DNA from 3 places in the Streptomyces sp. NPDC101165 genome. Region 3 is predicted to be linked to each of the others. Evidence: riboswitches for the same ligand, from Rfam matches in the RefSeq annotation. Region 3 holds a riboswitch; each other region holds the start of a gene.
What was found. A riboswitch is a leader RNA that binds a small molecule or an ion and turns the genes downstream of it on or off. The one in region 3 is predicted to bind cyclic di-AMP.
Positions count from the first base shown of each region.

Region 1: linked by a shared signal. The riboswitch ahead of ACIRVH_RS30830 (NlpC/P60 family protein) and the one ahead of ACIRVH_RS29755 (transglycosylase family protein) in region 3 are both predicted to bind cyclic di-AMP.
Region 2: linked by a shared signal. The riboswitch ahead of ACIRVH_RS08265 (NlpC/P60 family protein) and the one ahead of ACIRVH_RS29755 (transglycosylase family protein) in region 3 are both predicted to bind cyclic di-AMP.

Region 1 covers NZ_JBIWPG010000016.1:46,891-54,654, reverse strand. The annotation lists gene ACIRVH_RS30850 (LuxR C-terminal-related transcriptional regulator) at 1-10, shown strand, start outside; gene ACIRVH_RS30845 (NlpC/P60 family protein) at 30-1,094, opposite strand; gene ACIRVH_RS30840 (hypothetical protein) at 1,512-1,865, shown strand; gene ACIRVH_RS30835 (tellurite resistance/C4-dicarboxylate transporter family protein) at 1,869-2,837, opposite strand; gene ACIRVH_RS30830 (NlpC/P60 family protein) at 2,942-4,138, opposite strand; cyclic di-AMP (ydaO/yuaA leader) riboswitch at 4,147-4,321, opposite strand; gene pcrA (DNA helicase PcrA) at 4,584-7,076, shown strand; gene ACIRVH_RS30820 (peptidoglycan DD-metalloendopeptidase family protein) at 7,126-7,764, opposite strand, start outside.
Region 2 covers NZ_JBIWPG010000003.1:361,507-369,270, reverse strand. The annotation lists gene ACIRVH_RS08275 (GNAT family N-acetyltransferase) at 1-595, opposite strand, end outside; gene ACIRVH_RS08270 (DUF1996 domain-containing protein) at 743-2,728, opposite strand; cyclic di-AMP (ydaO/yuaA leader) riboswitch at 3,059-3,230, shown strand; gene ACIRVH_RS08265 (NlpC/P60 family protein) at 3,241-5,166, shown strand; gene ACIRVH_RS08260 (NAD-dependent epimerase/dehydratase family protein) at 5,186-6,247, opposite strand; gene ACIRVH_RS08255 (FAD-dependent oxidoreductase) at 6,415-7,764, shown strand, end outside.
Region 3 covers NZ_JBIWPG010000015.1:57,279-65,042, forward strand. The annotation lists gene ACIRVH_RS29730 (NAD(P)/FAD-dependent oxidoreductase) at 1-753, opposite strand, end outside; gene ACIRVH_RS29735 (exopolyphosphatase) at 1,198-2,178, opposite strand; partial or broken gene ACIRVH_RS29740 (DUF501 domain-containing protein) at 2,383-2,784, opposite strand; gene ACIRVH_RS29745 (septum formation initiator family protein) at 2,813-3,289, opposite strand; gene eno (phosphopyruvate hydratase) at 3,439-4,725, opposite strand; gene ACIRVH_RS29755 (transglycosylase family protein) at 5,100-5,780, opposite strand; cyclic di-AMP (ydaO/yuaA leader) riboswitch at 5,785-5,953, opposite strand; gene ACIRVH_RS29760 (transglycosylase family protein) at 6,137-7,174, opposite strand; gene ACIRVH_RS29765 (cytochrome P450) at 7,371-7,764, opposite strand, start outside.

The DNA.
Region 1 (7,764 bases), on a different contig from region 3:
TCTGGTCTGACCCTGCCGGGCAGCCGCACTCACGCCACCCGGGTGGCCCCCGCGAACGGCATCTGGTCGATGGGGGCCACCCGGACCGGTGCCGAGGGGTTCGGGGCGTGGATCATCTGGCCGTTGCCGATGTAGAGGCCCACATGGCTGATGCCGGAGTAGAAGAACACCAGATCGCCGGGCTGGAGTTCCGAGCGGGAGACCCGCCGGCCCGCGTTGATCTGGGCGTATGTGGTGCGGGGCAAGGAGACGCCGGCGGAGCGGTAGGCGGCCTGGACCAGGCCCGAGCAGTCGAAGGCGTCCGGGCCGGTCGCGCCCCACACATAGGGGCTGCCGAGCTTCTGGTAGGCGTAGGCGACGGCTGCCGCCGCGCGCGAGCCGGGGGCGGCGGGGGAGTCCGGCGGGTCCAGGTCCGGGCGGGCGTCCGGGGCCGAGCGCGAGGCGTGTCCCGCCGCGGTGCCGTCGCCGGTGACCTGGGCCCGCTGCGCCGGAGTGAGCCGGGCCAGCAGGTCGCGCGCCTTGGCCAGTTTCCCGGTGACGGTCTTCTTCTGCCGCTTCAGCTCCGCCTGCCGTGACCGCAGCGCGTTCAGCTCGATCCGGGCGGCGCCGCGCAACTGCTCGATCTCCCGCAGCTGTTCGCGCACCCGCGCCACCGCCCCGGCCTGCCGGTCGCCGGCCCGCTCCGCGAACGCGGCCCCGTCCAGGTACCGGTCGGGGTCGCTGGACAGGGCGAGCTGCCAGGAGGGGTCGATCCCGCCCTGGCGGTACTGTGCCGCCGCGTACGAACCCAGCGCGTCCCGGGCCGCGTTGAGCTTGTCCTGCTTCCGGGCGGTCTCGTCCCGCAGCGAGTTCAGCCGCCGCTGTGCCGTGTCCGCCTTCTCCTTCGCGCCGTTGTACTTCTCGGTGGCGGTCTCCGCCTCCTGGTACAGCTTGTCCACCTTGGCCTTCACCTGCGTCGGTGTCAGCTGCGGCTCGGCCTGGCCGGTTCCGTCGAAGGCCGTCGCGGTGGCCGCGCCCGCCAGAGCGAGGGTGACGGCCGTGCGGGCCGTGTTCCCGCCGAGCGAGCGCTGTCGGGGCTTGCGGTGCGCTGCCACCTGGACCGTCACGTCCTTCCGTAGGACTCCTGCGACCGAACGAGCGGTGCGTCCGGCGACGGCCCGCACAGGGGGAGCGGGCCGCCGCCGGACCTTTCTCGGCGGTGGTGCCCGACTGCCGCCCCTGGCCCGGGCGGCGGTGGGGAGCCGGTCACCTGGGGGAGGACGCTAAACCCGGGTGTGACGGGTTGGTAACGCGGAGTGCGTAACTGACCTTGAGCGATCAAAATGTGACCGCATGTGACCAGATTTCTGGTCTGGAGTCGTCGCCTTCACGCAGCGTGGTGACCGATGCGCGGAATGCGGGACGCGCGGGAGTCATGTGCTGCTATGGGGCGCATATATGCAAGGTCCACTGATGCTCCCGGCGGGCCCGGTGACAGAGGGCTGCAGGGCCCCTGATTAGGCTCCGGACTCATGGACGTACTCATCCATCTCTTCGTCGGCCTGCACATCATCGGCATCGCCGCGCTGCTCGGCGGTTTCCTCACCCAGATGAAGGCGATGGGCCAGGGCACGGCCCGCTTCGTCCCCGGAATGCTGCACGGCGCGTTCACCATGCTGGTCACGGGTGTGGCCCTGGTCGGCCTCAACCAGGCCGAGGGCCACCACCTCAACACCATCAAGATCGGCGTGAAGCTGGCCCTGCTGATCGTGATCCTCGGGCTGGTGTACGTGAAGCGCGACGAGGAGAAGGTGGACAAGAGCCTCTTCGGGCTGGTCGGCCTGCTGACCACGGCGAACATCTTCATCGCCGTGCTGTGGACGTGACGCTCAGCGCCGTCCGCTGATCCCGGCGCGGGCCGCGAGGGCCGCGCCGGCCGCGACCGTGACCCACGCGGCCACCGCCACCCACACCAGCACCCGCCCCGGCCCCTTCAGCCACCCGATGCCCACGGCGGCCGCCACCGACAGCGTGGCCGCCCCGGTCATCCCCATGGGGAACACCGTCGCCCAGCGCCGCATGTCGTAGCGCAGGCGCGGCCGGGCCACCTCGGCGGCCAGCAGGACCACGTAGCAGGACAGGTCCAGGACGAGCAGCGTCACCGTCACGTTCCGCAGCACGCCCCGGTCGTCGTCGTTCCACAGGTACAGCCGCCGGCTGTCGGCGGAGAGCAGCTTCGCCCCGGCCAGCCCCGAGATGGCGAGCGCCCCGCCCGCGATCCAGTGGTCCCCGGCCCCCTCGAGGACCTGCCGCGGATCGAAGCGCAGCAGGGCGAGGCCGTAGAGCACCAGGCCCAGCCAGAACAGCACCAGCGCGGCGTGCGCGAGCCATGCCGTCGTCTCGGCCGCGGCCAGCGTGGCCGCCAGCACCGCAAGCCCCTGTGTGGCCACACAGCACAGGAACACCGCTCCGGTCATGTGCCGCTCCCAGTGCTGTACGACCAGGTACAGCAGCACCGGCCAGAGCACCATGGCCAGTGCCAGCGCCGCCTCGGCCAGGGTTTGCCGGCCCAGCGCCGAGAACTCGGTGCCGAGCACGGCCGTGGCGGCGACGGCGGTGAGCGCGCCCGGGCTGTGCGCCTCGGCCAGCCAGCGCTCCCGCTGGGCCACCAGCCGTACGAGGAAGTCGGCGGCCAGTGCCACCCAGGCGACGCAGGCCAGCCACAGGAAGACCCGGGACACCGTCTCGGCGCCCGTCAGATGCAGGCCCACCGAGACGATGCCGGTCGCCATGACGGCGGCACCCGCCGCCGGCGGACGCCCCGCCCACCACGTACGCAGAGCTGAGATGCCGGGCATGGGCCCGATGCTAGGCAGCCGCGCGGGCGGGGCTCGGAGGCCACGCGCGCGCGTGGCGCTCGAAACCTCGAAAAGGGGACGGTCGGGCTGGACGAAGGGGACGGTCAGGCGGGTCGGACCACGCTGTGGATGATCGATTCACCGCCGTAGTAGATCGACTCCTCGCGGACGTACGCGCCCGGCTTGGGCGCGTGGATCATCATGCCGTTGCCTATGTAGATGCCGACGTGGCTGATGTCGCCGTAGAAGAAGATCAGGTCGCCGGGCTGCGCATCGGCGAGGGAGACCGTGGTGCCCACGTCGACCTGCGCGTAGGTGGTCCGCGGCAGCGAGACGCCGGCGGCCCTCCAGGCGGCCTGGGTGAGGCCCGAGCAGTCGTACGAGCCGGGTCCGGTGGCGCCCCACACGTAGGGCTTCCCGATCTGGGCGCGGGCGAAGGCGATCGCCTTCTCGGCCTTGGTGGCGTACGTCCCGGAGGACGTCGACGAACCGCCGGAGCTGGACGAACCGCCGGAGCTGGACGAGCCGCTCGACGTGGACGAACCGCTCGCCTGCTCCTTGGCCGCTGCCGCCTGTTCCCTGGCCTTGGCCGCTGCCGCCTGCTGCTTGGCCAGCTCCGCGGCCTTGCGCGCCGCCTCCTCCTGCTTCTGCCGTTCGATCGCCGCCAGCCGGGCCTTCTCCTCGGCCGTCAGCTGGGACAGCAGCTTGCGCGCGGAGGCGAGCTTCTTCTGGACGGTGGCCTTGGCCGTCTGCAGTTCGTTCTGCGACTCGGACAGCGTCTGGAGGCTCTTGGCAGCCTCCTGCCGCTTCTTCATGGTCGCGGCCTGCTCGGTGACGTAGGCGTCGACGGCGCTCTTCTGCCGCGAGGTCAGCCGGTTCATCAGCTGGCTCTCGTCGAAGTAGTCCTGGGGACTGTCCGCGAGCAGGAAGGTGGCGGTGTCGGGCGTGGCGGACCCGGTCCGGTACTGGGCGGCGGCGAACGTGCCCAGCTCCTCGCGGGCCTTGTTCATCCGGGCGGTCCGCCGGGCCACCTCGTCGCGCAGGCTGTCGATGTGGGTGCGCTGCTTGCCGGTCTGCTCCTTGGCGGCGTCGTACTTCTCGGTCGCCGACCCCGCCTGGCGGTAGAGGTCGTCGACCTTCTTCTCGACCTCCTCCAGGCTCGGCTTTCCATCGGCTGCGGGAGCGGCGTCGGCCGTCTGGGACAGCACGGCCACGGAGGTGAGGGCGGCGGTGGCGAGGACTGGGGTGCGGAAACCTGCTCCGAGTGTGCCCGCTGGGCGCGGCTTGCGGTGCGACGCCAAGGGAGGCGACTCCTTCCATGTGCCGCCTACCGGGTTAGCTGTCGGGTTCGGGCGTGTGGTCGGAAGGTTTGCCCTACGGCTCTCGTCCCGGGACGGGACGTGTGCCGATTCACCCCAAGGTCTCGGTGGGTCCCCGGCTCCGGGCACCGTACGGGGGTGCGCCGGACTCGGCGGAGGCCGCGCGGATCGGCGACGTTCGCCGGAAGGGGGCGTGCGGCCCGCCCCGCAACCTAGCCAACTGGTGTGTCTCGTGTGAAGGTTGGTGCACGATATGTCCGATACATTTTCGTGACCTGAGTGTGGGATCGCTCCCGTGTCACGGGGTGATTCCGCTGTGTGAGGGGCTGTTCGGCCGTCCTGGGCGCGAAAGTCCGTTCTTCCCGAACCGGCCATGTTTCCGGGACGGCGGCCGGTTGTCGGTGCGGCGCCCTAGACTCGGAGAGCGATGAGCAGCCTCTTTGACGACAGCTTCCTGGCGGACCTCCAGGCCCCTCGCGGGCGCGAGGAGGAGCCCCCGCCGCCGCCCGAGGACGATCACGCTCCGGAGCCGCTTCCGGACGATCTGTTCGGCGGGAAGTTCGATGTGCCGCCGGACCGGGACACGTACTACCGCGACGGCGCCCCCCGCCCCGCGCTCGACGCGGCCGCACTTCTGGAGGGGCTGAACGAGAACCAGCGCGCGGCGGTCGTCCACGCCGGCTCCCCGCTGCTCATCGTCGCCGGCGCCGGCTCCGGCAAGACCCGTGTGCTCACCCACCGCATCGCCCACCTGCTCGCCGAGCGGAACGTGCACCCGGGCCAGATCCTCGCGATCACCTTCACCAACAAGGCCGCGGGCGAGATGAAGGAGCGCGTCGAGCAGCTCGTCGGCCCGCGCGCGAACGCGATGTGGGTGATGACCTTCCACAGCGCGTGCGTACGCATCCTCCGGCGCGAGTCGAAGAAGCTCGGCTTCACGTCGAGCTTCTCCATCTACGACGCCGCCGACAGCAAGCGCCTGATGGCCCTGGTCTGCCGCGATCTGGACCTCGACCCCAAGCGCTTCCCGCCCAAGTCCTTCAGCGCCAAGATCAGCAACCTCAAGAACGAGCTGATCGACGAGGAGGACTTCGCCGCCCAGGCCGCCGACGGCTTCGAGAAGACCCTCGCCCAGGCCTACGCGCTCTACCAGTCGCGGCTGCGCGAGGCCAACGCGCTCGACTTCGACGACCTGATCATGACGACGGTCAACCTGCTGCGCGCCTTCCCGGACGTCGCCGAGCACTACCGCCGCCGCTTCCGGCACGTCCTGGTCGACGAGTACCAGGACACCAACCACGCCCAGTACGCGCTGGTGCGCGAGCTGGTCGGCACCGGCGAGCATGCCCCCGAGGGCATCGACGCGCCGCCGAACGAGTACGACCTGCCGCCCGCCGAACTCTGCGTCGTGGGCGACGCGGACCAGTCGATCTACGCCTTCCGGGGCGCGACCATCCGCAACATCCTCCAGTTCGAGGAGGACTACCCGAACGCGACGACGATCCTGCTGGAGCAGAACTACCGCTCCACGCAGACCATCCTGTCCGCCGCCAACGCGGTCATCGAGCGCAACGAGTCCCGCCGCCCGAAGAACCTGTGGACCAACGCCGGCCAGGGCGCCCGGATCACCGGCTACGTCGCCGACACCGAGCACGACGAGGCCCAGTTCGTCGCCGACGAGATAGACCGCCTCACGGACGCGGGCGAGGCGAAGTCCGGGGACGTCGCGGTCTTCTACCGCACCAACGCCCAGTCCCGTGTCTTCGAAGAGGTCTTCATCCGTGTCGGCCTGCCCTACAAGGTCGTCGGCGGCGTCCGCTTCTACGAGCGCAAGGAGGTCCGGGACGTCCTGGCCTACCTGCGCGTCCTCGCCAACCCCGAGGACTCGGTGCCGCTGCGCCGCATTCTCAACGTCCCCAAGCGGGGCATCGGCGAGCGCGCCGAGGCGATGATCGACGCCCTCTCCCAGCGCGAGAAGATCAGCTTCCCGCAGGCCCTGAAGCGCGTGGACGAGGCGTACGGCATGGCCGCGCGGTCCACCAACGCGGTCAAGCGGTTCAACACGCTGATGGAGGACCTGCGCACGATCGTGGAGTCCGGCGCGGGACCGGCGACCGTCCTGGAGGCGGTGCTCGAACGCACCGGCTACCTGGCCGAGTTGCAGGCCTCGACCGACCCGCAGGACGAGACCCGCATCGAGAACCTCCAGGAACTCGCGGCCGTGGCCCTGGAGTTCGAGCAGGGCCGCGGCGAGGGCGAGTCGGTGGCGCTGTCCGACTTCCTGGAGCAGGTCGCGCTGGTCGCCGACTCCGACCAGATCCCCGACGAGGACGAGGAAGGCTCCGGCGTCATCACCCTGATGACCCTGCACACCGCCAAGGGCCTGGAGTTCCCGGTCGTCTTCCTGACCGGCATGGAGGACGGCGTCTTCCCGCACATGCGCGCCCTCGGCCAGACCAAGGAGCTGGAGGAGGAGCGGCGGCTGGCGTACGTCGGCATCACGCGCGCGCGGGAGCGGCTCTACCTCACCCGGTCCACGTTGCGCAGCGCCTGGGGCCAGCCGTCGTACAACCCGCCCTCCCGCTTCCTGGAGGAGATCCCGGCCGCCCATCTGGAGTGGAAGCGGACGGGAGCCACCGCCCCGGTGTCCTCCGGGCCGGCCTCCGGGATCGCGGCCTCGCTGTCCTCGTCCCGCTCCCGCTCGTCGGCGGCGGGTGCGTCCGGGTTCGCCACCCGGCGGGCCTCCGAGAAGCCGGTGGTGTCCCTGGCCGTCGGTGACCGGGTCACCCACGACCAGTTCGGGCTCGGCACGGTCGTCGCGGTGGCGGGCGTGGAGGACAAGGCCCAGGCGACGATCGACTTCGGGGACGGGAAACCGAAGCGGCTGCTGCTGCGGTACGCGCCGGTGGAGAAGCTGTAGGGAGACGAGTGAGCCCCGCCGGATCGGCGGGGCTCGGTTCGTCGGAGGCTCAGGTCGGGTCCAGGTCGTGGCTGCGCAGCCACGGCAGGGGGTCTATGGCCGCCCCGCCCGCCGGACGTACCTCGAAGTGCAGGTGCGGCCCGGTGGAGTTGCCCGAGTTGCCGGAGTAGGCGATCGGTTCGCCGGCCTTGACGGACGTGCCGGAGGAGACGCGGTAGCTGGAGAGGTGGCAGTACCAGGTCTCCGTGCCGTCCTTCGCCGTCACGATCATCATGTTGCCGTAGGCGCTGTTCCACTTCGTGGAGACGACGCCGTCCACGGCGGACATCACCGTGGTGCCGTACGAGACCGGGAAGTCGATGCCGGTGTGCACGGACATCCAGTTCACACCGGCCTGGCCGAAGTAGGCGCTGAGCCCGCGCTGAGTGACCGGCAGCGCGAACTTGGGACGCAGCCGCTCCTTGAGCGCGGCCTCCGCGGCCGCCTTCTTCTGCTGCAGTTCCTGCTGCGCCTTCAGGTCGATGCGCTCCTGCGTCCGGCTGGCCCGGTCGGCGAAGTCGTCGGCGCCGGCGGAGAGCTTCCGCAGCTGGGAGTCCAGCTTGCTGTTGGCGACGGACGGCTTCACTGCGTGCGCGTCCGAGGCGGTGGCGGTGGTGTCCTTGCCGCCGTCGGTCAGGCTGCCGACGGA
Region 2 (7,764 bases), on a different contig from region 3:
GACCGGGGTCCGGGACCGGGATCTCGTGGAAGCCGAGCCGGTCGTAGAACGCTCGGGCGGCCGTGTTGACGGTGACCATGCCGAGGTGGACGGCCGGAACGCCCTGTGTGTGCAGGGCGTTCAGCAGTGTGTGCATCAACCGGCGGCCGTGTCCGCGCCCCTGCCAGGGCGGCAGCAGGTCGATGTGCAGGTGCGCGGGGTAGGCGGCGAGTTCGGGTACGAGCATGCGCTCCGGGCGGTGCAGAAGGCCGATCATCTCCTCGGTGGGCGTGCGGGGCTGCGCGGTGGGCTCCGGGTAGCGGTCGGCGAGCCGGGGGATCCAGGTCCGCCGGAAGTCCTTGACGAACCGCTCGGTGTCCGCCGTACCGACGACGTACCCCACCGCCCGTCCCTCGCCGTCGTCCAGGACGAAGGCTAGGTCCGGGTCGAGGTGGCAGTAGGGCTCGGCGAAGATCGACGGCATCAGGCACAGGTCCGGACAACGGGCGCGGGAGTCGCCGCCGTTGTGTGCGGTACGGACGCAGATGTCGGCGACCGCGTCGCGGTCGGTGGGGCGGTAGGGGCGGATCGCGGGGCGGGGGTCCGTGGGTGGCATGTGGACATCTTCATGCCTATGGGAGCGCTCCCACAAGCGGCCGACGCGCTCCGGACGACGTGCAGTGGCCGACACGCTCCGGACGACGGAACGGCGGCCGCACCGCTGGAGGGTGGGGCCGCCGTTCCGTCGTTCCGTGACGTGCCGTCAGTACCGCAGACGCTTGGCCCGAAGCAGCATGACGAGGCCGGACAGGGCGAGCAGCATGCCGATGGCCGCGGGCCACAGGTGTGCGCCGGTCTCGGCGAGGCCGCCCTGGACCGCCTGGGGTTCGGTCCGGTCGGCGGGCGGCTGCGCCTGTGCGGCCGGGGACTGGGCGGCCTGACCGGCGGCAGGGGTCTGGGTGGCCTGGCCGACCTCGCCGGCGCCCGAGTCGGACGGCGCGGTCGAGGCAGCCTTGTCGGCCTTCGCGGGAGCGGTCTGCTTGCCCTCGCTGTCCTGCTTGGTCCGGCCGTCCTGCTGGGAGGACCGGCTGTCGTGCGTGCCGGGCTTGTCGTGCTTGGTGGTGTTCGCCGGCGAGGTCGTCGTATAGGTCCTGGGCTCCTGCGTCGGGTCGGAGGAGGCCGGGGCGGGCTCGGCCGGGGCGCTCGTGGCAGGCTCGGCCGTGGCGCCGCCGGTGCCCGTGCCCGGGGCGTCCGTCGCACCGGTGTCGTCGCTCGGGCTCGGGGCCGTGGTGGCACCGGAGTCGTCACCGCCACGGGCTCCGCAGGTCCGGCCGGAGTTGATGCAGTCGACCATCTCGCGCATCAGGCCCTCGTCGAAGACGTTGATGAAGTCGCCGTGGTCGGTGACCGGCTTGTGCAGCTGCTCGGGGAAGGAGTCCACCGCGAACAACGGCACCGTCCGCCCGCCGTCGTTCAGGCTCGGGGCGGCGACGTCGTAGACGATGCGCTGGACCAGCTGCGGGATCGCCCGGAAGCCCTCGGGGCAGGAGCCGTCGGGGCCGGCGAAGGCCACGTGGGTGCGGTGGTTGGCGCTGTCGATGTTGCGGCCGTCCCAGCAGCTCTGGAAGCGGAAGGTGCGCACCACGTCGCTGCCGGACGGGCACAGCGGGTACTTGTCCTTCAGCTGCCGGTCCTCGAAACCGGTGCAGCTCCACGAGGCGTTGGCGTTGGTGGGGCCGTTGACGAAGGCCTTGGCGTCACCGGTGATGATGCGCAGCAGGCGCGGCATCTCGGTGACCTTGCCGCGCGGGCTGCCCACGAAGGTCAGCGTCACCTGCTTGGCCGTGACGATCTGGCCCGCGTTGCCCTCGGTGCCGCCGCCCGGGGAGCCGGCGTCCTGTTCCTGCTTGCCGTTCTGCAGCCGCAGCACCGGCCAGTAGTACGTGGACTTGTCGCCCTGGTCCACGCAGCTGGTCTCGGCTTTGGCCAGGTCCTCGTCGCTGGCGAAGGCGTTGTTGGACTGGTTGCCGATGTAGTCGTGGAAGTGGTGGGCGCCGTTGGAGACGCCGGGCGCGACGATCACGTTGTCGGAGTTGAACAGGCCGTTTGCGTTGACACCGCACTCGGAGGTGAACGTGCCGCGCGAGGCGTCGTCCTGCTGGGGCGGGTTCGGCACGTTCGGCTGTACGGAGGTGATGTCCGCGTAGTCGGAGGCGACAGGGCCGTTGCCGCCCTGGCCGGCACCGTTCTGGCCCTGGCCGGTGCCCTGTTGGGCTCCGTCGCTCGGGGCGGCGCTGCCCTGGCCGGCGTTGCCGGTGTCGCCGCCCGCGCCGTCCTGGGCGGGGCGCAGGGTGCAGGCGGCCAGGGATTCCAGTCCTTCGGGCCGGTCACCCACCTGGTCGATGGCGACGGCGATCCGCTCGATCGTGGCCGACCGCTTCTCCTTCAGCGGGTTCATGATGGGCTCGTCCGCGGCCGTGGGGTCCTGGCGGACGGAGTCGGCCGACGCCTGGAGTTGCTGGTAGGCGGCCGCGATCTGCTGGTCCAGCTGGGCGAGTTCGCGGTCGACGGCCTCACGTGCGCCGTCCGGCACCGTCGTCAGCTTGCTGCCGACGTCCGGGCAGTCGATCGTGGCCATGCCCGCGGAGCGGACCTGACCGGTCGCGTCGGTGCCGCTGCCCCCGCCCCATGTGCCCTCGGTGGCCGAGGCGTAGACATTCGCCGCGACGAGCCCGCCTCCGCCCAGCATCAGGGCGACCGCTGCGAAGGTCGCGCGTCGTGCACGGGTCGGGCGTCTGCGCGTGTTGCGTCCCACGGAAGTACCTCTGAGTCTGTCGAGCGGCTCGCATGGAAATCCCCCGCCCCATACGGATCCGAGCGCCCGAGTGTTCAGGCGTCCCGAGAATTCATCAGAATCTCATAGGCACCGCGCCACCCAGAGGGTGAGTCATCTCGAATGGCAAGACGAACATCACATATCCGTATCGGACATTACGCACTTCAACCTTCACACGGGCCACACAAATTGGCTAGGTTGACGACCAGGCCGCACGGCTCCCCCGGCGAACCGCGCCGGGCCGCGTGGCCTCCGCCGAATCCGGTGCACCGTGGAGTGCAGCCGGAGCCGGGGACCCGACCGACTTCGGGGTGAATCGGCCAACGCCTCTGCAGGCGACGGCCGTAGGGCACGCCTTCCGGAACCGACCGCCCGAACCCGACAGCTGACTCGGTAGGCGGAGCACGGAAGGAGTGCGTCCCTTCATGGCGACGGACAGCCGCGACGAGGTCCGGCAGCGGATCAACTCCCTCTACGACCGGGCCGAGGCCGATACGGGGAACTTCAACGCGACACGGGCCATGGCGGGGGCGACACGGACTCGTGGTGTTCCGCTGGCCAAGCGGCCGGACCGGCGCTCGGATCCGGCCCTCGACGAGGTGGCCAAGGAGTGGTTCGAAGGGGCGCGGGCCAAGCTCGGCCCGTCCGTACCCGCGGTCCTGCCGACGGACCGGATACCCGACCGGCGGGCCACCCCGGCCCGCTCCTCGGACCGAGCCGGCGGCGATCGCACCGGTGGTGACCGGGAGACACCGGGGCGGGGTCTGCCGGAGTTGCCCGTCGGCCCTTCGGGGCGGACGGGCGCCCGTGCGCTGCCGGAGCTGCCGAGTGGGGCCGCCGCCGAACCGACCGCTCGGCCCGTCCCCGAACTGACGAGCCGCGCCCTTCCCGAACTGACCAGCCGGGTCATGGAAGTAGCGGCCGACCGCACCGCCCTGGAACTCCCCGGCCGGGCCGCTGCCGAGCTGCCGAGCCGGGCCATGCTGGAACCGGCGGGCCGCACCTCGGCGCAGACAGCCGCATGGCCTCTTCCCGCCGCCCCGGCAACCCCGCAGCAGGAGCCCCGGGCACTGCCCGCCCCCGCCACCGGGTCCCGGCGGCCCGCCCCGGCGGTGTCCAAAGCGAAGAACCGGCGCAAACTCGCCGCGGCCCGGGACGTGTTGTCCCGCGGCCTCGCCCTGCGGGCCGCGGCCGCCGCGCCGGACGCCCTGGGCACCGCGTCGGGTCAGGCGCCGCAGCCGGCCGAGGACCAGTGGCGCCCACCGCAGTGGGCGGCACCCGGCGTGTTCCCGGCGCAGGAGACGGCCGGCGCACTCGGAGCGGCCGCACTTCCGGCCGGTACCGAGCCCTTCAGCCGTCCGGCCGCGACGGCCCCGCTCACCGACACGGGCTCCTTCGCCACACCGCTGCCTGCGGGCCTCCCGGCCGACACAGGGTCCTTCGCAGCGCCTCTTCCGGCCGACACCGGGGCTTTCGCCGTACCTCTTCCGACCGACACGGGGTCCTTCGCTGCACCGCTTCCGGTCGACACCGGGGCTTACGCCGGGCCCCTCCCGGCCGGCACCGGGGCTTTCACCGCACCCCTTCCGACCGACACCGGATCCTTCGCCGCACCCGCCATCGCCGACACCGGATCCTTCGCCGCGCCCCTCCCGACCGACACCGGATCCTTCGCTGCCCCCCTCCCGGCCGGCACCGGGGCTTTCACCGCACCCCTTCCGACCGGCACCGGATCCTTCGCCGCACCCGCCATCGCCGACACCGGATCCTTCGCCGCGCCGCTCACCGTCGACACCGGGGCCTTCGCGGCGCCCCACCCGACCGACACCGGCTCCTTCACCGCACCCGCCGCCACCTACAGCCCGCCCCCAGCCGCAGTCGCCCCCCTCCCCACCGACACCGGCTCCTTCACCTCGCCCATCACCGCCACCCCCACCACGACCGACACCGGCTCGTACGCACCAGTCACCCCCACCCCGCAGTCACCCCGCGCCCTGCGCGCCGAGAAGGCGATCGCCTTCGCTCGGGCGCAGATCGGGAAGCCGTGTGTGTGGGGTGCGACGGGGCCGGACTCGTACGACTGCTCCAGCCTCACCCAGGCGGCGTGGAAGGCGGCCGGGGTCACGCTGCCGCGGGCCGCACACCAGCAGGCGCTCGGGGGCGCGCCGGTCACGCTGGCCGCTCTCGAACCTGGTGACCTCGTCCTCTTCTTCGACGACGACCGGCATGTGGGCCTGCACACCGGCAACGGCATGATGATCCACGCGCCGGGCCCGGGGTCGTACATCTGCGAGGAGTCGATCTACGGGGCCGGGGAGGCGGCGATCCACCGGGTGATCCGGCCGGCGTGACGCGGCGGGCGGGCTCGACTCAGCCCGGTCGGCGGCGTCGCGCGCGCCAGCTCTCGTAGTGGTCGAGCAGGGTCTCCGCCACCGGCCGGTAGGTGAGCCCCAGTTCGTCGATGCCCCGGCGGTTGTCGACGCGGAAGCGGATGCCGAGGTGCTTGCGTATGTAGTCCTGGGTGAGGCCGAAGGAAGGGCCCAGGATGCGCACCGGCCAGTGCGGGAGCGCGGTGCGCGGCAGGCGCGGGTCGTAGGGGTGGCGGGTGCGGATGATGCGTGCCATCTCGTGGAACGACGTCATCGTCTCGGCCGCCACGATGTAGCGGCCCTTGGCCCCGGGGTTCTCGGCGGCCGCGATGTGCGCGTCGGCCACGTCCCGTACGTCGACCGTGGTGAAGCTGAAGTCGGGGGCGCCGTAGCAGAAGTAGCCCTTGAACAGCTCGTCGAGGAGGAAGAGGCTGCCGGACTCGGAGGCGGGGGTGAGGGACGGGCCCAGTATCAGGCCGGGGTTGACGGACACCATGCGCCAGCGGCCCTGTGCGGCCTCGGCGTCCCAGGCCGCGCGTTCGGCGACGGTCTTGGCGTAGTGGTAGGGGTTGTTCTCCGCCGTGCTGGTGGTGTTGAAGTACCTCTCGGACAGCACCTGGCCGTCCATGTGCAGGACGTCCGCGTAGTCACCGAACACCGCGCCCACGGTGGAGGTGAACACAAGGGTCCGGACCTGCGGGGTCCGCTCGATGCTCGCCAGCACGTTGCGGGTGCCGAGCAGCGCCGGGTCCACCACGTCCCGCCGGGCGTCGCTGATCCGCTCCGGCATGAGGAACGGCGAGGCCACATGGAAGACCACCGGGCAGCCACGGAACGCCTGGTCGAACGAACCCTCCTTCAGCAAGTCCGCCTCGAACACCGTCAGTTGGTTCGGAAACGCCTCCTGCATATCCCACAGCGGCCGCACCTTCGCCGCGTTCGCGGTGCTGCGTACAGTGGTGCGGACCTGGTAGCCACGCTCCAGCAGTCGCCGTACGAGACGGCTGCCGACGAAGCCGCTGCCGCCGGTCACCACGACGGTCGTCCCCCCGCGTCCGCCCACGCGCTCTCCTCCGCAAGAGGCCCCGGGCCGGCGCCCCCATAAGGGACCCCTGGGGAAGTCATAAGATCCACTTATGAGGTCATAGACCGGACCCGTGTACTAACTTAGGTCTGCCTTAGCCTAGGCTTCCCACTCGAGTATCTGATCACGCTCGAAGGGAACTGATCATGCCGCGCCCCCTGCGGGTAGCCATCGTCGGAGCCGGCCCCGCCGGGATCTACGCCGCCGACGCCCTGCTCAAGTCCGAGGTGGCCGCCGAACCCGGCGTCTCCATCGACCTCTTCGAGCGGATGCCCGCCCCGTTCGGTCTGATCCGCTACGGCGTGGCGCCCGACCACCCGCGCATCAAGGGCATCATCACCGCCCTGCACCAGGTGCTCGACAAGCCCCAGATCCGCCTGTTCGGCAACGTCGACTACCCGAACGACATCAGCCTGGACGACCTGCGTTCCTTCTACGACGCGGTGATCTTCTCCACGGGCGCGACGGCCGACCGGGATCTGCCGATCCCGGGCATCGAGCTGGACGGCTCGTACGGCGCCGCCGACTTCGTGTCCTGGTACGACGGCCACCCGGACGTGCCGCGCACCTGGCCGCTGGCGGCCGAGAAGGTCGCCGTGCTCGGCGTCGGCAACGTGGCGCTCGACGTGGCCCGGGTCCTCGCCAAGACGGCGGACGAGCTGCTGCCGACCGAGATACCCGCGAACGTCTACGACGGCCTGAAGGCGAACAAGGCCATGGAGATCCACGTCTTCGGCCGCCGTGGCCCGGCGCAGGCCAAGTTCAGCCCGATGGAGCTGCGCGAGCTGGACCACTCCCCCAACATCGAGGTCATCGTCGACCCCGAGGACATCGACTACGACGCGGGCTCGATCGAGACCCGGCGCGGCAACAAGCAGGCCGACATGGTCGCCAAGACCCTGGAGAACTGGGCGATCCGGGACGTCGGCGACCGGCCGCACAAGCTGTTCCTGCACTTCTTCGAGTCGCCCTCGGAGATCCTCGGCGAGGACGGCAGGGTGGTCGGCCTGCGCACCGAGCGCACCGCCCTCGACGGCACCGGCAACGTCAAGGGCACCGGCGAGTTCAAGGACTGGGACGTCACCGCGATCTACCGCGCCGTCGGCTACCTCTCCGACAAGCTGCCCAAGCTGCCGTGGGACATCGAGTCCGGCACGGTCCCGGACCAGGGCGGCCGGGTCATCGAGGAGAGCGGCAACCACCTCCCGTCGACGTACGTCACCGGCTGGATCCGGCGCGGTCCGGTCGGTCTGATCGGCCACACCAAGGGCGACGCCAACGAGACCGTGTCCAACCTGCTGGACGACTTCACGAACGGCCGTCTGCACACCCCGGACTCCCCCGCGCCGGAGTCCGTGGACGCGTTCCTCGCCGAGCGCGAGATCCGCTTCACCACCTGGGAGGGCTGGTACAAGCTGGACGCCGCCGAGCGGGCGCTGGGCGAGCCGCAGGGCCGCGGGCGCGTGAAGATCGTCGAGCGCGAGGACATGCTCCGG
Region 3 (7,764 bases):
CACCACGTGGCCGTCGACGCAGGAGTCCATGGAGGTGGAGAGGTAGATCTCCACGCCCCGGCTCTCCAGGTGCTCCTTGCCGTACTGGCCGAGCTTGGGGCCGACCTCGGGAAGGATCTTGTCCGCGGCGTCGACGAGGACGAAGCGCATGTCCTCGCGGGAGACGTTCTTGTAGTACTTGGCCGCGTCCCGGGCCATGTCCTCGACCTCGCCTATGGTCTCCGCACCCGCGAAGCCACCGCCGATGAAGACGAAGGTGAGCGCCTTGCGGCGGATCTCGTCGTCGGTCGTGGAGTCGGCCTTGTCCAGCTGCTCGAGGACGTGGTTGCGCAGGCCGATGGACTCCTCGATGCCCTTCATGCCGATGCCCTGCTCGGCGAGGCCGGGGATCGGGAAGGTACGGGAAACCGCGCCCATCGCGATGACGAGGTAGTCGAAGGGCAGCTCGTACGCCTCGCCCACCAGCGGGGCGATCGTGGCGACCTTACGGTCCTGGTCGATGGTGGTGACCCGGCCGGTGAGGACCTCCGCCTTCGGCAGCACGCGTCGCAGCGGGACGACGACATGCCGAGGGGAGATGCTGCCGGCGGCGGCTTCGGGGAGGAAGGGCTGGTAGGTCATGTACGACCGGGGGTCGACGACCGTGACGGTCGCCTCGCCGTAGCGCATCTTCTTGAGGATGCGCCGAGCTGCGTACAGGCCTACGTACCCACCGCCTACTACGAGGATCCTGGGACGCTCCGTGGTGCTCATGCCATCGAGTATCCACCCGGCCCAGGGGGGGTGCTCGTGCGCCCCTTCACAAGCTCCGACAGGCCCTGTGCTAAACTCCGCGACCCGCGTGACGCAGGTCATGGCGTCGAGGGTGAGTCCCTGGGCGGTCTGCCCCGTTGTCAAGGCCGCGTGAGCTGCCTCTCTGGGCGATCGGGGCGGCTGTGAGCACCTCGCAACACCCCCGGAGCACCCCCTTGCGAGCCCTTGCTGCACCCACCGTCTGAACATGTTCAAACGACCTGGAAGCCCCCGGAAGGGCCAACCGGCCCCTTTTCACGGATCCACGAGGCGGAATTCCTTGTGAAGAACTTCACGAACTTTTCCGACCGACCGTCACCGAGGGGCCCTTGAGGGCCCCTCAGTCCCGCTCAGACGTTATCCGACCTGCTCAGTCGGCAGCTACCAACCAGTAACAAAAGAGAGCTACGCCACCGACCACGCGATGCCGTCGAGGATGTCGTGCTCGCTGACGACGACCTCCTCGGCGCCGATCCGCTCCATGATCGCGAGCAGCACCAGCGCGCCCGCGCCGATGACGTCGACCCGGCCCGGGTGCATGGACGGGATCGCGGCGCGCTCGGCGTGCGTGGAGCGCAGCAGCCACTCGGTGATCTCGCGGACGCGGTCGCGGGAGACGCGGGAGTGGTGGATGCGCGCGGAGTCGTACTCGGGCAGGTCCTGGGCGATCGCGGACACGGTGGTGACCGAACCGGCCAGGCCGACCAGGGTCCGCGCCTCGCGCAGCGGGACCGTCTCCTCGGCCAGGTCCAGGGCGGCCTCGATGTCGGCCCGCATCGCGGCGATCTGCTCCGCGGTGGGCGGGTCGCTCACCTTGCCGTCCTGCACCAGGTGCCGCTCGGTCATCCGCACGCAGCCCACGTCGACGGACCGCGCGGCCCGTACGTGGTCCTCGCCCACGACGAACTCGGTGGAGCCGCCGCCGATGTCGACCACCAGGTAGGGCCTGGCGAGGTCGTCAAGGCCCTTCAGTTCCCTCGTGGCACCGGTGAAGGAGAACTCGGCCTCCTGGTCGCCGCTGATGACCTCGGGCTCGACACCGAGGATGTCGACGACACCGCTCACGAAGTCGTCGCGGTTCTCGGCGTCCCGGGAGGCGGAGGTGGCGACGAACCGCACCTTGGTGGCGCCGAGTTCACGGATGACCTCCGCGTACTCACGGCAGGCCGCGAAGGTCCGCTCCAACGCCTCGGGCGCCAGCCGGCCGGTGCGGTCCACGTCCTGGCCGAGCCGCACGATCGTCATGCGCCGGTCCAGCTCCAGCAGCTCACCGGTCGCCCCCGCGCCGGAGGCGCTGTCGGATGCAGCCACGTCCGCGACGAGCAGCCGGATCGAGTTCGTACCGCAGTCGACGGCCGCGACACGCGAGAAGCCCTCGGGGACCAGCGGCTTGGCGGCGAAGAAGCCGCTGCGGACCTCGGCGGGGTCGAAGACCGCGCCCTGCTCGCCCGGGTGCTCGTCCGCCGGGTCGGGCGCCTCGAGCGGCTGCACGCACGGCCCCTTGCGCCACCACTCCGGCAGCATGGCGATCGCCTCGTCGCCGAGCGGGTTCACGCCCGGGCCGGCGGCCAGCGAGTGGCCCACGAGGACGTGCAGGCACTTCACCCGGTCCGGCATGCCGCCCGCGCTCGGGAAGCCCTCCAGCACCTCGATCTCGTCCCGGCGCCGGATGTAGTCCTCGTGCGCGGCCCGGTACGCGGCGGCCAGCTCGGGGTCGTTCTGCAGCCGCTCCGTCATCTCCTTCATGACGCCGTCCGCCTCCAGCGTGCCGATCGCCGAGGCGGCGCGCGGGCACGTCAGGTAGTACGTCGTCGGGAAGGGCGTGCCGTCCGGCAGCCGCGGGGCGGTCTCCACGACGTCCGGCTGCCCGCACGGGCACCGGTGCGCGATCGCCCTCAGCCCGCGCGGCGGACGCCCGAGCTGCTGCTTGAAGGCCTCGACGTCCGCGTCGGTCGGCTCGGTACGCGGAGTGGGCGGCGGAGGCGTTTCCATGACTGTGTTCAGCTGTCTTTCTGTCGGTTCACTGGTCGGAGGCGTCGGACTTGTCGACCCCGTCCCAGACGTTCGCGTACCAGGGCCGGTGGGCGGCCCCGAGGTCGGCGCGGGACTGTTTGGCCGCGCCCGGGTCGATCACGACGTACCCGGTCTCACCGGGCATCACGTAGTGCAGCCGGCGCCGGATCTGCTGCTCTGCGTAGGCGTCGTCCTGCCAGCGCGCCTTGAGGTCGCGCAGCTGTTCCACGCGCTTGCGGGCCTGCTCCTGCTGCCGCTGCTGGTCGGCGATCTCGGCGCGCTGGGAGACGTACTGCCGCATCGGATAGGCGAGCGCGACGATCAGCGAGCACAGCACGAGAGCCAGCAGCGCGGCGCGGCCGGTGAGGCGGGAGCGGCGGGCCTGCCGCTTGGTCTGGGAGCGGTAGACGCGGGCCGCCGTCTGCTCGCCGAGCAGCTTGAGCCTGGTCGCGGTGGAGAACCGGTCCCGGTCCTTCACGGCCATGTCCCCGCCTCCCCTTCACACGCGCGTACGTCCCCGCACACGGTACGGGACCGAGTACGGGGACGTACGTACGACTGGCTAGGGCTTAGCCCGAGATGGGTCAGCCCCTGCTGTGCCCGCTGGTCCGCGGAGCGGACGTGCGGGAACGCTCAGCCCTTGAAACGGGGGAAGGCCGAGCGGCCGGCGTAGACCGCGGCGTCGTCGAGGATCTCCTCGATGCGCAGCAGCTGGTTGTACTTGGCGACGCGCTCGGAGCGGGCCGGGGCGCCGGTCTTGATCTGGCCGCAGTTGGTGGCGACGGCCAGGTCGGCGATGGTGACGTCCTCGGTCTCGCCGGAGCGGTGGGACATCATGCACTTGAAGCCGTTGCGCTGGGCCAGCTCGACGGCGTCCAGGGTCTCGGTCAGCGAACCGATCTGGTTCACCTTCACGAGCAGGGCGTTGGCGGTGCCCTCCTCGATGCCGCGGGCCAGGCGCTCCGGGTTGGTGACGAACAGGTCGTCGCCGACCAGCTGGACCTTGTCGCCGAGCTTGTCGGTGATGACCTTCCAGCCGGCCCAGTCGTCCTCGAACAGCGGGTCCTCGATGGAGACGAGCGGGTAGGCCGCCACGAGCTCCTCGTAGTACTCGGTCATCTCGGCGGCCGAGCGGGACTTGCCCTCGAACTCGTACTTGCCGTCCTTGTAGAACTCGGACGCGGCGACGTCGAGCGCGAGCGCGATCTGCTCACCGGGGACGTAGCCGGCCTGCTTGACGGCCTCGAGGATGAGGTCGAGGGCCTCGCGGTTGGAGCCGAGGTTCGGGGCGAAGCCGCCCTCGTCGCCGAGACCGGTGGACAGGCCCTTGCCCTTCAGGACCTTCTTGAGGGTGTGGTAGACCTCGGTGCCCCAGCGCAGGGCCTCGGAGAAGGACTCCGCGCCGATCGGGGCGATCATGAACTCCTGAATGTCCACGTTGGAGTCGGCGTGCGAGCCGCCGTTCAGGATGTTCATCATCGGCACCGGCAGCAGGTGCGCGTTCGGGCCGCCCAGGTAGCGGAAGAGCGGGAGGTCGCTGGCCTCGGAGGCGGCGTGGGCGACGGCGAGGGAGACGCCGAGGATGGCGTTGGCGCCGAGGGAGCCCTTGTTGTCGGTGGCGTCCAGGTCGAACATGGCCTGGTCGATCAGGCGCTGCTCGGTGGCGTCGTAGCCGACCAGCTCCGGGCCGATCTGCTCGATGACGGCGAGGACGGCCTTCTCGACACCCTTGCCCTGGTAGCGGTTCGGGTCACCGTCGCGCAGCTCGATGGCCTCGAAGGCACCGGTGGAGGCGCCGGACGGGACGGCGGCACGACCCGTGCTGCCGTCGTCGAGGCCGACCTCGACCTCGACCGTGGGGTTGCCTCGGGAGTCCAGGATTTCCCGGGCTACGACGACGTCGATGGACGGCACGAGCATCTCCTTCGTGGATGTGACGCTGGTTGTGCGGGGCTTGTGAGCCTTGCGCCTAGAGCCTAACCGTCCCGGGGGCGTCGGCCACCGACCGACCGTCCCGTGGACAGCGAGGGACAGGGAGACCGTACCTATTGTTCACGCTCGGAACAAAGAGGCTTGTGGATGAGGCCCGGCCGAAGAGTGGGGAAACAGGAGGGGCGACACAGGGGAAACGGGGCGGGGAGCAAGGTGGGGACACAAACAACCCCGTCCCGGCGCGTACGGGGGAACACGCGCCGGGACGGGGAGCCCGTGGGGACGGGGGGAAGACTCTCACGAGGCCTTCAGAGTGGGGGCAGGCCTTGTGAGAGCGCTGTGGTTCCGGTGGGAGCCAGGTGTCACTTCAGGTGCAGCTGCTGGCCCGGGTAGATGAGGTTCGCGTCCTCGACGATGCCCTTGTTCAGGTCGAACAGCTTCTTCCAGCCGCCCTTGACCTTGTGCTTCTCGGCGATCGTGCTGAGGGTGTCACCCTTGACCACCTTGTACTCGCCGTCGCCCTTCTTGACCTTCTTGCCGGTCGGGGTGGTGACGGTCTGGCTCGCGGCCGGACGCTCGGCGGAGCGGGAGGCGGCCTGCGGCTCGGTGGCGCGGGTGGTGGTCTTCGACGAGCTGCTGCTCGACGGGGCCGCCGCGGTGCCGCTGTACGGGGTGCTCGACAGGCCCGTGCCGCAGACCGGCCAGGCACCCTTGCCCTGGGCGGCGAGGACCTTCTCGGCGACGGTGATCTGCTGCTGCTTGGTGGCCAGGTCGGCGCGGGCGGCGTAGGCCGTGCCGCCGTAGGCGGCCCAGGTGGAGGCGGAGAACTGCACGCCGCCGTAGTAGCCGTTGCCGGTGTTGATCGACCAGTTGCCGCCGGACTCGCACTGGGCGACCGCGTCCCACTCGGAGGCGGTGGCGGCCGAGGCGCTGCCGGCCGCCATCAGCGGAGCGGCGACGACGGCGCCGGCGACACCGGCGAGCGCGATGACACGGGTGGCCTTGAACGGACGGCGGTGCTTGCCCTTGCCGGAGAACAGCATGGATCGATCCCCTCACCGACGCCTGCGAGGTGAGCTGTCGGGTTCGGGCCGGTTGAGTTGCCCGGCCGCGGCCCTTACGGGACGCGGCTTCACCCCAAGCCGGTACCGACATCAACTGCCGGTCCCGGCACTTACCTTGGGTCCCCCGCTCCTGCCTACGGCGCATGACGCGACGACTGTTCCCGGGCGGCCGCTGGCAGGACTCGGCGTTGCGGATGCCGGGGCTCGTGGTGACGAGCGGCCTTGACCGTAGACAGGCGATCGGCGGAATTTCAAAGACGATCAGGGCTTCTGAGACTCATCCCACACTTTCACCAAAACGGACATTCATGAGCGAAGCGGGGCGTCAACTCCCGCTACTTATCGCCCTTTTCGGTACCGACTTTCAGGGTCTGACCGGCACTGATGTGGTTCGGGTCGGCACCGATGGCCTTCTTGTTCTCGGCGTAGAGCGCGTGCCATCCGCCGTCGAGGTCAAGGGAGTCGGCGATGGAGACGAGGGTGTCGCCCTCGTGGACGGTGTAGGTACCCGCGTCGCGGCCGGAGTGACGACCCGACGGGGAGTCGTTCTGACCGGTTGTCGCGCTTTCGTCCGCACTGGCACCGCGGTGACGTCCGCCACTGCTGAGGGCGCCGGTGTCGACCAGGCTCCAAGAACCACTGGTCTGCCACGAATTGTCCGAGTCCTCCGTTGCGGGATCCGTGGTGACGGACCCGCCCCCCTGAGCGTTCCCGGAGTCGGGCGATGCGGATTTGTCGGACTTGGGAGCGTCTGTGCCCTTGCCGAAACCCTTGGAGTCGGCGCCCTCGTCGGCGCTCGGGGACGGCTTGCCCTTCGCGTCCGCGGAGGAGTCGGACGAGGGTGACGAGGAGGACGAATCCGGCAGGTCGGACGAGTCGGAATTCTCGTCGGAATCGGAATTTTCGTCCGAGTTGGACGAGTCCGAGGACTTGGAGGAGTCACCGGAGTGTGCCGAGTCGGAGCCCGAGACGCCCGTGTCGACGTCCACGGAGCCGGACTTCGAGCTCATACCGGCGAGCAGGGCGCAGGTGGCCCAGGGGGTGGTGCCCTGGTCGGCGAGGATCTTCTCGGCGACGGCGATCTGCTGCGAGCGGCTGGCCTGGTCGGCGCTGGAGGCGTACTTCGTGCCGCCGTACTTGTCCCAGTCGTCCGGGGATATCTGCAGGCCGCCGTAGTAACCGTTGCCGGTGTCGGCACTCCAGGAGCCGCCGCTCTCGCACTCGGCCACCTTGTCCCACGTGGTGCCGTCGGCCGCGTTGGCGCTCGCCGCGCCGAGGAGCGGGATGGCGATGGCGGAGCCGGTCACGCCGGCCGCGACGAGGAGGGCCGGAGCCTGACGGGGGCGACGGTGACGACCGTTCCCGGAGAGCATGCGGAAGCCTTTCGTGGGACAGCGGGGCCGGCGTGGCCGATGGAACTCGGGGGCCACGCTGATGAGTGAACGTATCGGCAGACGATCACTTGTCACAAGTTAATGCCGCGCAGATCACGTGAAGATCACAGTGGAGAGTGTCTGTCATGTTCGGCTGCGCGAACGTCTGCCCGCGTCCGGCCCGTTCGAGCCGTGCTCAGGGAGCGGGCGTGAACTCCACGGGAAGGGTGCGCAGGCCGCGCATGATGAGCCCGCCGCGCCAGCGCAGGTCGGCCGGGTCCGCCCCGAGCCGCAGATCGGGGAGGCGGGTGAGGAGGGTGGCGAGCGCGGTCTGGCCCTCCAGCCGGGCGAGCGGGGCGCCGAGGCAGTAGTGGATGCCGTGGCCGTAGCCGAGGTGCTGGTTGTCCCGGCGGGACAGGTCCAGGACGTCCGGGTCGGCGAACCGCTCCGGATCCCGGTCGGCGGCGGCGAGGACGACGAGCACCGGGTCCCCGGCGGCGATGTCCTGCCCGCCGATGGTGAGCGGCCGGGTGGCGAACCGCCAGGTGGCCAGCTCCACCGGGCCGTCGTAGCGCAGGAGTTCCTCGACG